DNA from 2 places in the Cellulomonas palmilytica genome. Region 1 is predicted to be linked to the other one. Evidence: predicted binding sites of a transcription regulator. Region 1 holds the regulator's gene; the other holds the start of a gene.
What was found. The regulator HrcA, encoded in region 1, represses chaperone genes, less so after heat shock. The targets are predictions, from matches to a motif close to TTNGCACTCGNNNNNNNCGAGTGCNAA.
Positions count from the first base shown of each region.

Region 2: groES (co-chaperone GroES) is a predicted target of HrcA. The motif match lies at 4,876-4,902, and genes of this name have one in related genera.

Region 1 covers NZ_CP062221.1:3,082,474-3,090,021, reverse strand. Annotated here, with positions in the region: gene lepA (translation elongation factor 4) at 1-389, shown strand, start outside; gene hemW (radical SAM family heme chaperone HemW) at 409-1,647, shown strand; gene F1D97_RS13990 (DUF4870 domain-containing protein) at 1,672-2,076, opposite strand; gene F1D97_RS13985 (DUF2189 domain-containing protein) at 2,264-3,154, shown strand; gene F1D97_RS13980 (DUF3097 domain-containing protein) at 3,218-4,069, opposite strand; gene hrcA (heat-inducible transcriptional repressor HrcA) at 4,238-5,257, shown strand; gene dnaJ (molecular chaperone DnaJ) at 5,336-6,466, shown strand; gene F1D97_RS13965 (16S rRNA (uracil(1498)-N(3))-methyltransferase) at 6,582-7,340, shown strand; gene ppdK (pyruvate, phosphate dikinase) at 7,459-7,548, opposite strand, start outside.
Region 2 covers NZ_CP062221.1:3,530,640-3,538,187, forward strand. Annotated here, with positions in the region: gene F1D97_RS15885 (eCIS core domain-containing protein) at 1-152, shown strand, start outside; gene guaB (IMP dehydrogenase) at 160-1,677, opposite strand; gene F1D97_RS15895 (response regulator transcription factor) at 1,819-2,517, opposite strand; gene F1D97_RS15900 (MerR family transcriptional regulator) at 2,703-3,725, opposite strand; gene F1D97_RS15905 (WhiB family transcriptional regulator) at 4,000-4,305, shown strand; gene groES (co-chaperone GroES) at 4,448-4,744, opposite strand; gene F1D97_RS15915 (class I SAM-dependent methyltransferase) at 4,985-6,214, shown strand; gene F1D97_RS15920 (glutamate--cysteine ligase) at 6,214-7,350, shown strand; gene F1D97_RS15925 (SRPBCC family protein) at 7,378-7,548, opposite strand, start outside.

The DNA of each region.
Region 1 (7,548 bases):
TCGCGGACCTCGTGAAGGTCGACATCCTGCTGCAGGGCGAGCAGGTCGACGCGTTCAGCGCGATCGTGCACAAGGACAAGGCGTACTCGTACGGCGTGATGATGACCGCCAAGCTCAAGGAGCTCATCCCGCGCCAGCAGTTCGAGGTGCCGATCCAGGCGGCAGTCGGCAGCCGCGTGATCGCGCGCGAGACGATCCGCGCGATCCGCAAGGACGTCCTGGCCAAGTGCTACGGCGGTGACATCACCCGCAAGCGCAAGCTCCTCGAGAAGCAGAAGGAGGGCAAGAAGCGCATGAAGACGATCGGTCGGGTCGACGTGCCGCAGGAGGCCTTCATCGCCGCGCTCTCGTCGGACGCCGCCGCGCCCAAGGACGCCAAGAAGAAGTGACCCCGCTGGTGGGAGCGCCGTGAGCCCGGCCCTGCCCGACGGCGACGCCGCCCCCGACGACGGTGCCCTGCCGGCGTCGGTCGTGGCGGGTGCCGACGAGCGCGCGTTCGGCGTGTACCTGCACGTGCCGTTCTGCACGGTGCGCTGCGGGTACTGCGACTTCAACACGTACACGGCCACCGAGCTCGGCGGGGGAGCGAGCCAGGTCTCGTACGCCGCGACCGCGGTGCGCGAGGTCGCCCTCGGTGCGCGGGTGCTGCGCGACGCCGGTGTGCCCGCGCGGCCGGTCTCGACGGTCTTCGTCGGCGGCGGCACCCCGACGGTGCTGCCGCCCGAGGACCTCGTCGCGATGCTGCGTGCGGTCGACGACGCCTGGGGACTGGCCGACGACGCCGAGGTGACCACCGAGGCGAACCCCGACTCCGTGACGCCGGAGTCGCTCGCGGCGCTCGCCGCCGGCGGGTTCACGCGCGTGTCGTTCGGCATGCAGTCGGCCGTCCCGCACGTGCTGCGCACGCTCGAGCGCACGCACGACCCGGCACGCATCCCCGCCGTGGTGCGCTGGGCGCGCGACGCGGGGCTCGACGTGTCGCTCGACCTGATCTACGGCACCCCGGGGGAGTCGCTCGAGGACTGGCGCGTCTCCCTCGAGGCGGCGCTCGCCACGGGCGTCGACCACGTCTCGGCGTACGCGCTCGTCGTCGAGCAGGGCACGAAGATGGCCGCGCAGGTGCGCCGGGGCGAGCTCACGCTGCCCGACGCCGACGACCAGGCGGCCAAGTACGAGCTCGCCGACGACCTGCTCACGCAGGCGGGCCTCGGCTGGTACGAGGTGTCGAACTGGGCGCGCAGCGCGCAGCACGCGTGCCGGCACAACCTTGCCTACTGGCGGGGCGACGACTGGTGGGGCGTCGGTCCCGGCGCGCACTCGCACGTCGGCGGTGTGCGCTGGTGGAACGTCAAGCACCCGCGCGCGTACGCGGCCCGCCTGGACGCGGGTTTGAGCCCGGCGGCGGGGCGGGAGGTCGTCGACGACGAGGCGGCGGCGCTCGAGCGGCTCATGCTGCACGTGCGGCTCGCCGACGGGATGCCGCTCGACGAGCTCGCCGACGACGAGCGGGGCCGGGTGGCCGGGCTCGTCGCCGACGGGCTCCTCGACGGTCGGACGCTCCTGACGGCGCGGCGGCTGGTGCTCACGCGGCGCGGTCGGTTGCTCGCGGACCTCGTCGTGCGGACGCTCGCGGGCTTCGGCTCCTGAGAGCGCCCGCCCGCGAGCGTCGCGTCACTTGATGAAGCGGATCGTGAGCGGGTAGCGGTACCACTCGAAGCGGCTCGCGGCGACGGCGGCGATGATCTCGAGCACGAGCGCACCGATGCCGGCGACGACGAGGATGACGAAGCCGATCAGGACGATCGTGAGGATCGCACCGACGACGACCGCGATCAGCAGCGTGATCTGGAAGTTCAGCGACTCCTTCGCCTGGTTCTCCAGGTAGGGGCCGCGGCCGCGGAACACGAGCCAGATCACGAGCGGCGCGATGAAGCCGAGGCCGATCAGGGGCAGCACGTGCGCGAGGATCGCCCACGTCTTCTCCTCGTCGGGCCGCAGCGGCTGCGGGCCCGCGCCGTACGCGGGCGGCGGCGGAGCCGCGTCCCAGCCCTGGCCGTTCGGGGGTGTCGTGCTCACGGTGTACCTCCGTCGTGTGGTCCGTCCTGGCAGTGCGTCACCCGGTTCGGTGAGAGGGGCGACTCTGCTGGTCGCAGGGTAGTCGTTCACGGTCGTCCACAGGTCGTCCACGGTTCCTTGACACGGTTGGTCCACTTCGGTTCGCTTTCGTCGGGCCACCCCGGGCCCGAGAAGTCGAAGGAGACGCATGAGCGACACCACACCGCGGCCGGACGACGGGAGCACGCCGGTCCCGCCCGGGCCGCAGCAGCCCACGCCGCCCGCGCCCGAGGGTGCGTACCCGCCGCCTCCTGCCGGCGCCTACCCGCCCCCGGGCGGTGCCTACCCGCCGCCTCCCGGTGGGTACCCGCCGCCGCCCGCGCCGGGCGGCTACGGCGGCGACTCGAGCGTCGACGTGGTCGAGGGCTTCAAGTGGGGCTGGAAGAAGTTCACCGAGAACCTCGGCCCGATCCTCATCGCGATCCTCGTCTACGTCGTCGGGTCCGCGATCCTCATCGGCCTGTGGTACCTCGTGATCTCCGGCGTCCTCCTCGGGACGACGGAGACGACGATCGACGACGACGGGGAGATCCACTTCGGTTCCGGTCCGAGCTTCGTCGCCGTCCTGCTGGCCGGCGCGTTGATCTCGCTCGTCGCGGTGCTCGTGCTGTCGGTCGTGCAGGCCGGCTTCATCCAGGGCGCGCTGCGGATCAGCCGTGGCGAGTCGCTCACGGTCGACACGTTCTTCAAGTTCAAGAACCTGCCCGCGGTGATCCTCGCGTCGCTGCTCGTCGCGGCGCTCACCGCGGTCGGCTACGCGCTGTGCTACCTGCCGGGCATCGTGGTCGCGTTCTTCGCGCAGTTCACGCTGTACTACGTGGTCGACCGCGGCACGGGCGCCGTGGACGCGCTCAAGGCGAGCTTCCAGCTCGTCCGGGACAACCTCGTGCCGGCGGTGCTGATCTTCCTCGGCGCCGCGCTCGCGAGCGCCGTCGGTGGTCTCGTCTGCGGCGTCGGTGCGCTCGTCACGGTCCCCGTCGCCCTGCTCGCGCAGGCGTACGTGTACCGCCGCCTGAACGACGAGCCCGTCGCCGCCTGACCCGGCTCGACGAGGACGGGCTCCCGCGCGCGGCGCGGGAGCCCGTCCTGCGTCCCGGGTCGGTCAGGCCGTGACGAAGTCGATGAGCTCCTCGACGCGACCCAGCAGCGAAGGCTCGAGGTCGGCGTACGTGCGCACCGAGCCGAGGATCCGCTTCCAGGCGTGCGCGACGTCCGCCTGGTCCGCGGCGGGCCAGCCCAGCTCCCGCAGGATGCCGAGCTTCCACTCGGTGCCGCGCTCGATCGTCGGCCACGCGGTCAGCCCGAGCCGCGCGGGACGCACGGCCTGCCACACGTCGACGTACGGGTGGCCCAGCACCAGCACGGTGCCGCGCGGTGCCACGCGCACCGCCTCGGCGGCGATCCGCGCCTCCTTCGACCCGCTGACGAGGTGGTCGACGAGCACGCCCACGCGCCGCTGCGGCGTGGGGGAGAACTCGCGCAGCGCCTCGACGAGGTGGTCCACGCCCTCGAGCAGCTCGACGACGACGCCCTCGACGCGCAGGTCGTCGCCCCACACCTTCTCCACGAGCTCGGCGTCGTGCTTGCCCTCGACCCAGATGCGGCTGCCCCGCGCCACGCGCGCCTTGGCACCCTGGACCGCGCGCGAGCCGGACGCGGTGCGCTCGGGTGCGCGCGGCGCCGTGGACGTGACGGGCGCGGTGAGCTCGACGGGCTCGCCGTCGACCCAGAACCCCGGACCGAGCGGGAACGTGCGCGTGCGTCCCTTGCGGTCCTCGAGCACGACGACGTGCTGGCCGCCGGACTTCTCGACGCGCACCACGGCCCCGACCCAGCCGGTCGTGACCTCCTCGACGACGAGCCCGCGCTCGGCGGCCTGCGGCCGGGACGTCCGCGGCCCTCGGTGGTGCTCGGTGCGCCCGCCGCCCAGCACGTCCGACCCGTAGCGATCCATCACCCTGGCTCTCCCTCGTCGCGGTCCGTCGGTCCGTCACCCTAGGGTGCGAGCGGACGGCTCGGGCGGTGCCCCACGGGCGCGGCGTAGGATTGGCACTCGGACCAGGCGAGTGCTACCACGGCGGCACGGCTGCGAGCGACGCGCAGCGCGACGGACGGAGGCGAGATGAGCGACGAGCGGCGGATGGACGTGCTGCGCGCGATCGTCGAGGACTACGTCTCGACGAGCGAGCCCGTCGGGTCGAAGGCACTGGTCGAGCGCCACGCGCTCGGGGTGTCGTCCGCGACGATCCGCAACGACATGGCCGCGCTCGAGGAGAGCGGGTTCATCGCGCAGCCGCACACGTCCGCCGGTCGCATCCCCACCGACAAGGGCTACCGCGTCTTCGTCGACCGACTCACGACCGTCAAGCCGCTGTCGGCGCCCGAGAAGCGCGCGATCGGCGCGTTCCTCGAGGACGCGGTGGACCTCGACGACGTCGTCGACCGCTCGGTGCGGCTGCTCGCGCAGCTCACGCACCAGGTCGCGGTCGTGCAGTACCCGTCCCTGCGCCGCTCGGCGCTGCGCCACATCGAGCTCGTGCCCGTGGCGCAGCGGCACCTGCTCGTCGTGCTGATCACCGACACGGGCCGCGTCGAGCAGCGCACGCTCGAGACGTCCGCGGAGCTCGACGAGGCCGTCGTCGCGCAGCTGCGCGCGACGCTCAACGTGCGCGTCGCGGGCCGTCGGCTCGCCGAGCTGCGAGGGCTGGTCGACGAGGTCGCGGAGCAGTACGCGCCCGAGGACGTCGCGCTGCTGCGGCAGGTCGTGGGCGTGGTCGAGGAGACGCTCGCGCAGGAGAGCGAGGAGCGCGTGGTGCTCGCGGGCACCGCGAACCTCGCGCGCGGCGGGACGGACTTCGCGCGCAGCCTCGGGCCGGTGCTCGAGGCGCTCGAGGAGCAGGTCGTGCTGCTGCGGCTGCTGTCCGAGATGGCCGAGGACGCCGCGTCGGTCTCGGTGCGCATCGGCCACGAGACGCAGCACGACGGCCTCGTCGAGACGAGCTTCGTCACGAGCGGGTACGGCGACGAGGGCGGCTCGGTCGCCCGGATCGGCGCGATCGGCCCGACCCGCATGGACTACCCGGCGACCATGGCGTCCGTGCGTGCCGTGGCGCGCTACCTCACGCGCATCCTGGCCGGGTAGCACCCGGCCGCGCGCACCGCGGACGCCCCGGCGTCCCGACCACCCGACGAGCCCGCCAGGAAGCGAGCAGACCACCTCGTGAGCAACGACTACTACGCGATCCTCGGCGTCCCGCGCGACGCGACGCCCGAGCAGATCAAGAAGGCGTACCGCAAGCTCGCCCGCGAGCACCACCCGGACGTCGCGGGCGACGACCCGGCCGCCGAGGAGCGGTTCAAGGACGTCTCGCGCGCGTACGAGGTGCTCGGCAACCCGGAGAAGCGCCGCGCGTACGACCTGGGCGGCGACCCGTCGTCGCCCGGCGGCGGCATGGGCGGGGGCTTCGGCTTCCAGGACATCTTCGAGACGTTCTTCGGCGCGGCGACGGGGGCGAGCGCGCAGCGCGGGCCGATCCCGCGGGCGCGTCGCGGCCAGGACGCGCTGCTGCGCCTCGACCTCGACCTCGCCGAGGTCACGTTCGGCACGCACCGCGAGGTCCCGGTCGACACGGCGGTCGTGTGCCCCACCTGCCAGGGGACGTGCTGCCGTCCCGGCACGTCGCCCCGCACGTGCGAGGTGTGCCACGGCCGCGGCACGGTGCAGCGCGTCGCGCGCTCGTTCCTCGGCCAGGTCATGACGAACCAGCCGTGCGCCGCGTGCCGCGGGTTCGGCACGACGATCCCCGAGCCCTGCACCGAGTGCGCGGGCGAGGGCCGCGTGCGTGCACGTCGCACGATCGCGGTGGACGTCCCCGCGGGCGTCGACACGGGCACACGGATCAAGCTCACGAGCCAGGGCGAGGTCGGCCCGGCGGGCGGCCCGCCCGGTGACGTCTACCTCGAGGTGCGCGAGCGCCGGCACGAGGTGTTCACGCGCGACGGCGACGACCTGCACGCGACCCTCTCGGTGCCGATGACCGCCGCCGCGCTGGGCACGGTGCTCACGCTCGAGACGCTCGACGGCGAGCAGGAGGTCGACCTGCGCCCGGGCACGCAGCCCGAGCAGGTCGTGACGCTCAAGGGGCTCGGCGTCGGGCACCTGCACGTCGGCGGGCGCGGCGACCTGCACGTGCACGTCGAGGTCACCGTCCCGACGAACCTCGACGACGAGCAGGCCGAGCTGCTGCGCCGGCTCGCGGCGCTGCGCGGCGAGGAGCGCCCCGAGGGCCGGCTCGCCGCCGCCCACCAGGGCGTGTTCGGCAAGCTGCGCGACAAGCTCGCCGGCCGCTGAGCCAGGCCGACGCCGCCCGCGCCGACCAGCCGCACCGACCAGCCGCACCGTCACGCGCGCCTCACCCGCACCTCACCCACACCGTCACCGCCTCGAGACAGGACCCGCACGCCCGATGACCGCACCCGTCTTCGTCGTCGACCCCGGCCGCCTCGACACCCTGGCGGCGGGGGACACCTTCCGCCTCGACGGCGCCGAGGGGCGGCATGCGGGGGTCGTGCAGCGCAAGGCGCGCGGCGAGCGCGTCGACGTCGTGGACACGCGCGGCGTGCGGGTCGTCGGGGTCGTCGCGCAGGTCGGCCACGAGGGCGTGGACGTCGAGGTGCTCGAGCTCGTGCGCGAGGCCACGCCGCGCGTGCGGCTCGTGCTCGTGCAGGCACTCGCGAAGGGCGACCGGGACGAGCTCGCGATCGAGGCCGCGACCGAGGTGGGGGCGGACGCGGTCGTCCCGTGGCAGGCGGACCGCTCGATCGTCGTGTGGCGAGGGGAGCGCGCCGCCAAGTCCCGCGCGCGTTGGCTGGGCACGGTGCGGACCGCCGCGAAGCAGTCGCGGCGCGCGTGGGTTCCGGACGTGGACGTCGCGCTCGACTCCAAGGCGCTCGCTGCCCGGGCGCGCGAGGTCGTCGCCGCGGGAGGAGCGGTGCTCGTGCTGCACGAGTCCGCCACGGACCCGCTGGCCGAGGCTGCGCTCCCGGACGACGGCGACGTCCTCGTCGTCGTCGGCCCCGAGGGCGGGATCGGCGACGACGAGCTCGCGCGGCTCGTCGACGCGGGCGCTCGGCCCGTGCGCCTCGGCCCGCACGTGCTGCGCACCTCGACCGCCGGCCCGGTCGCGCTCGCGCTGCTCGCGACGCGCCTGGGCCGCTGGGGCTGACCCCGCACCCGCACCGGCGCCCGGCGCGCCCGGGGAGCACGACGGCGCCGGCCCGCGTATCTCCGCGCGGACCGGCGCCGTGCTCGTGCCCGGACTCACCCCGCCGGGAAGGGGGCGGTCAGCGCGTGTCGCTCGCCGCCGCGACCGCCGAGCGACCGGCCTCGAGCCGCGCGACCGGCACCCGGAACGGGCTGCAGGACACGTAGTC
Region 2 (7,548 bases), 450 kb from region 1:
ACCTCGTCGGCGCGTGCGCCACGTGCAACCGCTCGAAGGGCTCCAAGCAGTTGCGCCGCGGGTGGGACCCGCCCGCCTGGGGGAACGGTCAGTGGTGGCCGTTCGGGCCGGCGCGCGTCACCGCGACGAACAGCCCGCCGCCCTACGCCTGACCGGCTTCTACCGGTGCGACGTGTAGTTCGGCGCCTCGACCGTCATCTGGATGTCGTGCGGGTGCGACTCCTTGAGCCCCGCCGCGGTGATCCGCACGAACTTCCCACGCTGCTGCAGCTGCGGGATCGTGTGCGCGCCGACGTAGAACATCGACTGGTGCAGACCGCCGATGAGCTGGTGCGCCACCGCCGCGAGCGGCCCGCGGTACGGCACCTGCCCCTCGATGCCCTCGGGCACGATCTTCTCGTCGGACGACACGTCCGCCTGGAAGTAGCGGTCCTTGGAGTAGGAGATGCGCCCGCGCGAGGCCATCGCGCCGAGCGACCCCATGCCGCGGTAGTGCTTGTACTGCTTGCCGTTGACGAAGACGAGCTCACCCGGAGACTCGTCGCAGCCCGCGAGCAGCGAGCCGAGCATCACCGTGTCCGCGCCCGCCACGAGCGCCTTGGCGATGTCGCCCGAGTACTGCAGGCCGCCGTCGCCGATGACCGGCACACCCGCGGGCTTGCACGCGAGCGACGCGTCGTAGATCGCGGTCACCTGCGGCACGCCGACGCCGGCGACGACGCGCGTCGTGCAGATCGAGCCCGGGCCGACGCCCACCTTGACCGCGTCGACACCCGCGTCGACGAGCGCCTGTGCGCCATCGCGCGTCGCGACGTTGCCGCCGATGACCTGCACGTGCCGCGTCGCGGGATCGGACTTGAGCCGGCGGACCATGTCGAGCATCAGGCGCGCGTGGCCGTTCGCGGTGTCGACGACGAGCACGTCGACGCCCGCCTCGACGAGCGCCGTCGCGCGCTCCCACGCGTCGCCGAAGAACCCGATCGCGGCGCCGACCACGAGCCGGCCCTCGGCGTCCTTGGTGGACAGCGGGTACTGCTCGGACTTCACGAAGTCCTTGACGGTGATGAGGCCGCGCAGCACGCCCGCGTCGTCGACCAGCGGGAGTTTCTCGATCTTGTGCTTCGCGAGCAGCGCCGCGGCGTCGTCGCGGTCGATCCCCTCGCGCGCGGTCACGAGCGGCATCGCCGTCATGACCTCGCGCACGCGGCGCGTCGCGAACTCGCCCGCGGGCACGAACCGCAGGTCGCGGTTGGTGATGATGCCGAGCAGGCGGCGCTCGTCGTCGACGACCGGCAGACCGGAGACGCGGTACTGCCCGCACAGCTCGTCGAGCTCGGCGAGCGTCGCGTCCGGGGACACGGTCACCGGGTCGGAGACCATGCCCGACTCGGAGCGCTTGACGCGGTCCACCTGGTGCGCCTGGTCGGCGATCGACAGGTTGCGGTGCAGGATGCCGATCCCGCCCTGACGCGCCATGGCGATCGCCATGCGCGACTCGGTCACGGTGTCCATCGCGGCCGACAGCAGCGGCACGCGGACGTCGATCTCACGCGTGAGCCGCGAGGTCGTGTCGACCTCGCTGGGGATCACGTCGGTCTCTCCCGGCAGCAGGAGGACGTCGTCGTAGGTCAGGCCGATGCGAGCGAAGGGGTCGGCCGGCGAGTCGGGTCCCGTCATCCGTTCAGGATACGTCGCCCGGCACCGTGCCCGACCGCCCCGTCCACGCGCGCGACGGCGCGAGGAGGGTCCGTGCGGCACCCGCGCGGACCCGACCGCGTCCCTCGTCCCTCGCGCCCAACCCTGCGCGCGAGGGGACCGTCAGCGGATCAGCCCGCCGCGCAGCCCGATCGCCACGGCCTGCGCCCGGTCGTTCGCGCCGAGCTTGCGGAACAGCCGCCGCGCGTGCGTCTTCACCGTGTCCTCGGAGAGGAACAGCTCGGCGCCGATCTGCGCGTTGGACCGCCCGTTGCTCATGCCGACGAGCACCTCGATCTCCCGCTTCGTGAGGGTCACGGCAGGCTTCGCCGGCTCCTCCGCCGCGGGCGCGCCGCCCTCGGCGTCCGCCGCGGGCACCGCGGGGCGCGGCACGTCGACGACGGGCCGCTGACCACCGGGCAGCACCGGGCTCGCGAGCACGTGCGCCGCGACCGCCGAGAGCTCCGCGCGACCGACGTCGGGCGCGAGGAACCCGCGCGCGCCGAGCGCGAGCGCACGGTCGAGCGCCGCCGAGTCGTCGGGCTGCGCGAGCAGCACCACGGCGACGCCGGGCGCGACGGCGCGCAGCCGGCGGATCGCCTCGCCGGCGCCGGGCGCCGGGATGTGCGCGTCGAGCAGCACGACCGTCGGCGGGACGCGGCGCGCGTGGGCGAGCAGCTCGTCGACGGTGGCGGCCGCTCGAACAGGGCTCAGCGTCGGCACGCCGATCGACGTCACGACCAGTCGCTCACGAACGGCGGTCGAGGCATGGCAGACGACCACACCCGCCATCGCGTCCTCCTTCTTCCAGGTGTTCCCCATCGGGACCTGCGTGTGCTATCGGCCCTTCGGGTACGTGACGTTAGCCAGCCCGCCCAGCGCGCCGGGCGGGGGTCCCGTGCGCCGGATGGGTGCTTGATGGCCGCATGTGCCGCTATCGGACGGTATGGCTCCGCCCGACACCGGCACATACCCCCCGCACCCTACGGTGCGACCCCCCATGGACTTCACCCGTTCGGCGTACGACCCGCGACGGCCAGCACCTCGTGCAGCAGTCCGCGGAACGTCCGGGATCGGGTCACCGACGCAGCCGCGGGCACGTCGCCGCCCGCGTCGGGAAGCATGACGAACTGCGCGAGACCGGGATGAGCCTGCGCGAGGTGCGTCACGTGCGCCAGGTCGACGTCGGCGCGCCGCGAGACGGTCACGACCGCCCCGGGCCGGGTCATGACGACGAGCTCGAGCGCGTGGCGCACGCTCGTCGGGCCGCCGACGGCCCGGGCGTCGACGCCGGCGGCGACGAGCGCGGCGGTGAGCGCGTGCACGAGCAGCGGCCGCTCCTGCCCTTCGGGGACGAGCACGAGGACGACTCCCCCGCCGCGCGGCGCGGCCGGCAGCCACGCACGCAGGGCCTCGACGGCCGCGGCGCGCACGGTGAGCGGCGCGTCCTGCCCGGGCCGGTCGACCACGGTGCGCCGCGCGAGCTCGGTGAGCGCGGGCTCGAGCAGTCCGGTCCACCAGTGCTCGACCTCGGCGACGCCCGCGGTGCGCGGCAGCGCGACGAGCGCGCGACAGGTCGCGGCGTCGCCGGTGAGCGCGGCGTCGACGAGCGCCGTGGGCGTGCCCGTGCCGAACGGCACGACGTGTCCCGTGCCCCCGGCGGCAACGCCGTGCAGCGCGCGGTCGACGTTCGTCGGGCCGGTCTGCGGGCGCTCGTCGACGTCGGTGACGCTCGCGATGCGTGCGGCGTCGCCGGGCGCGACCCCGTCGAGCGTGAGGCGACGCATGACGAGGAGCCGCTCGACGTCGTTCGCGGAGTAGCGCCGGTGCGACCCCGCGGAGCGCTCGGACGGGCCGAGGCCGTACCGGCGGTCCCACGTGCGCAGGGTGGCGGGGGCGACGCCGAGGCGCGCGGCGACGGCCGCGACCGTCAGCGGCGCGGCGTGCCGGTGGGGGGCGGCGGTCGCCACGGTGTCGTCCGACGTGTCGCGCTCGGGCGCGGCAGAGCCGTCGTCGGGCGACAAGGTCATGGCGCGATTCTGCCAGCCGCCTCACCCGCTACGCGCACCGGCGCGGGGTCGGGACGTCCCCCGTTCGTGGCAAATCGGGACACTCGTGGCGTCAATCGCGTCAGAACTGCCACGCGAACGAGTCTTGACCGGATTCTGGCGCGGTTGTAGCGTTCCCGTCACGACAACGGTTCGACCTGGGACTTCGGTCCCTGGTCACCGCCCCCAGCACCGCACCACCGCCAGACAGCAGATCGCCCGGATCCGCAGCCGGACGATCGAACGAGGAGGACGCATGGCCGAGATCTCGAGGTTGCCCGGACCGGTGATGGACCTGTGGGAGTGGCAGTTCGAGGGCGCCTGCCGCCAGGCCGACCCCGACCTGTTCTTCCACCCCGAGGGCGAGCGGGGATCCGCTCGTCGCCGTCGCGCCGAGGCCGCCAAGGCCGTGTGCGCCACCTGCCCCGTGCTCGAGCAGTGCCGCGAGCAGTCGCTCTCGGTCCGCGAGCCGTACGGCGTCTGGGGCGGGCTGTCCGAGGACGAGCGCGCCGCACTGCTGGCCCAGCGGGCCCGCACGGTCGTCGCCCGCACCAGCGCCTGACTCCCGCTGCTGCCGCCGGCACCATCGAAGGACCTCCCGGACCCACCGGGGACGACGAAGGCCCCGTCCACCAGGACGGGGCCTTCGTCGTCCCGCCGGCCGCGCGGTCGCCGTCAGGACGGCGGCGCGGGCCGGCGTGCGATCACTTGGTGACGACCGCCAGCACGTCGCGCGCCGAGAGGATCAGGAACTCCTCGCCGGCGTACTTGACCTCGGTGCCGCCGTACTTCGAGTAGATGACCTTGTCACCCACGGCGACGTCCAGCGGGACGCGGTTGCCCTTGTCGTCGATCCGGCCCGGACCGATCGCGAGGACCTCGCCCTCCTGGGGCTTCTCCTTGGCGGAGTCCGGGATGACCAGACCCGAGGCCGTCGTCGTCTCCGCCTCCAGCGGCTTCACGACGATCCGGTCCTCGAGCGGCTTGATGGAGACCGACACTGCGGACCTCCCCTTCGCGTGTTGAGTGGTTCAGCGGGTCGCGCCCAGCCACCGTCGTCGCGGGTGCCGGAAGGCCTGGCGCATTGGCACACTCGCCAGGAGAGTGCCAGTTCCCTCACTCTAGGAACGCCTTGGCACTCGGTCAAGGCGAGTGCTAACCGTGTCCGCCCACGGCGGATCCGGGTCACCTGGTGCCCGACAGGTGCACCACGGCGCGCGACAGGTGGAAGGATCGCCGCCATGGATGCCGACGGGCTCAGCCGGCTGCTCGCCCCCGAGGGGTGGGCGCTGCTGTCCGCCCTGCCGCCGTACGACGAGCGGCTCGCGATGCCGCTGGGCGAGCGGCTGCGCGCCGAGGGGCTGCACCCCTCGCTCGTCGCGGCCGCGCTCACGCAGTCCCGGCTGCGTGCCAAGGCCCACGCGAAGCTCGGCGACTTCGCCGACGGCATGCTGTTCACCCCCGCGGGGCTCGAGCAGGCGACGCGTCTCGAGGTCGCCGCACACCACGCGCGCCGCTACCGCGACGCGGGGCTGACGCACGTCGCGGACCTCACGTGCGGGATCGGCGCGGACGCGCTCGCGTTCGCGGGCGTCGGGCTGCGCGTCACCGCCGCCGAGCTCGACGAGATGACCGCGGCGATCGCGACCGTGAACCTGCGCCACTTCCCCGAGGTCGTCGTCCGGCACACCGACGGCCTCGCGCTCGACCTCGCGGACGTCGACGGCGTCTACGCGGACCCCGCGCGGCGCACCGGCGGCGGCTCGCGCATCCACGACCCGGCCGCGTACGCGCCGCCGCTCGACGCGGTGCTCGCCGTCCGCGAGCGCGTCCCCGCGCTCGGTCTCAAGCTCGGCCCGGGCGTCGCGCACCGCGACCTGCCCGCGGACGCGCGCGCGCAGTGGGTCTCGGTCGAGGGTGACGTGGTGGAGCTCGGGCTGTGGTTCGGCCCGCTCGCGCCCGAGGGTCCCGGGCGGTCCGCGCTCGTCCTCGCGAACGACACCGCGCACGTCCTCGCGCCCGACGAGCCCGCGCACGCGCACGTCGGCGAGGTCGGCGGCTACCTGTACGAGCCGGACGGCGCGGTCATCCGCGCGGGGCTCGTGGGCGACGTCGCGCTCGACGTGCGCGGACGCCTCGTCGACCCGACGATCGCGTACGTGACGTCCGACGAGCGCAGCGCGACCCCGTTCGCGACCGGCTACCGCGTGCTCGACCGCATGCCGTTCGGGCTCAAGCGCCTGCGCACGTACCTGCGCGAGCGCGGCGTCGGTCGCCTCACGATCAAGAAGCGCGGCACCGCCGTGGTCCCCGAGCAGCTGCGTCGGCAGCTCGACCTGCGCGGCGGGGCGACGAGCACGATCGTGCTCACGCGGATCGCCGGGCAGCAGAGCGTGCTCGTCGTCGAACCGCTCGACAGACCCGACCCCGCCCCGACCGGCCCGGTCGGCACCTCCCCGGGAGACGCGTGATGGCCGCACCCGTCCACCTGCCGTTCGCGCACAGCGAGCGCTCGACCGTCGGCCTCGAGTGGGAGGTCGCGCTCGTCGACGCCGACTCGGGCGACCTGCGCCAGGCGGCCGACGCGATCTTCGACACCGTGGGGCACGACCACCCGAACATCACGCAGGAGCTGCTGCGCAACACGGTCGAGATCTCGTCGGGCAAGTGCACGACCGTCGCCGAGGCGGGGCGGGACCTGCAGCGCGCGCTCGACGAGGTCGCCGCGGCGGCCGCTCCCCTGCGCATCGACCTCATGGGCGGCGGCACGCACCCGTTCGCGAACTGGGCGACGCAGAAGGTCAGCGACAAGCAGCGCTACGCGACGCTCATCGACCGCACGCAGTGGTGGGGCCGGCAGATGCTCATCTACGGCGTGCACGTGCACGTGGGCGTCGAGGACCGCGCCAAGGTGCTGCCGATCTCGCGCGCGATGCTCACGGTGTTCGCGCAGCTCCAGTCGCTGTCCGCGTCGTCGCCGTTCTGGAACGGCAAGGACACCGGCTACGCGTCCAACCGGGCGCTGCTGTTCCAGCAGCTGCCGACGGCGGGCCTGCCGTACCAGTTCGAGGAGTGGTCGCAGCTCGAGCAGTACGTGGGCGACATGATGCACACGGGCGTCATCGACCAGTTCGACGAGGTCCGCTGGGACATCCGCCCGTCGCCCCGGTTCGGGACGCTCGAGATGCGCATCGCGGACGGCGCGACGAACCTGCTCGAGGTCACCGCGATCTCGGCGCTCACGCACTGCCTCGTCGAGCACTTCTCGTCGCTGCTCGACGCGGGCGAGACCCTGCCGAGCATGCCCACCTGGTTCGTGCAGGAGAACAAGTGGCGCTCGGCGCGCTACGGCATGGACGCGATCGTCATCACCGACGCCGTCGGCGACGAGGAGCTCGTGACCGACTCGGTGTCCCGTTGGCTGCAGGTGCTCGCGCCCGTCGCCGAGCGGCTCGGCTGCGCGGCCGAGCTCGACGACGTCCGCGTGATCCTGCGCCGCGGCGCGTCCTACCAACGCCAGCGTGCCGTGGCCCGCCGCAACGCGGGCGAGCTGGACGCGGTGGTCGCGTCCCTGGTCGCCGAGCTCCGCGCGGGCAAGCCGCTGTAGGCCCGGCGACCGGGACGCGCCCGGCGCTCAGCTCTCGGCGAGGATCGCGTCGATCTGGCCCATCGCCTCGGTCATGCCCTCGGCCATGCCCATGCCGGCGATCTTCTCGAGGTCCTCGAGCGTGTCGAACCGCGACGTGACGGTCATGCGCGTGCCGCCGTCGAACGCCTCGATCCCGACGGCGACGTGGATGGTCGG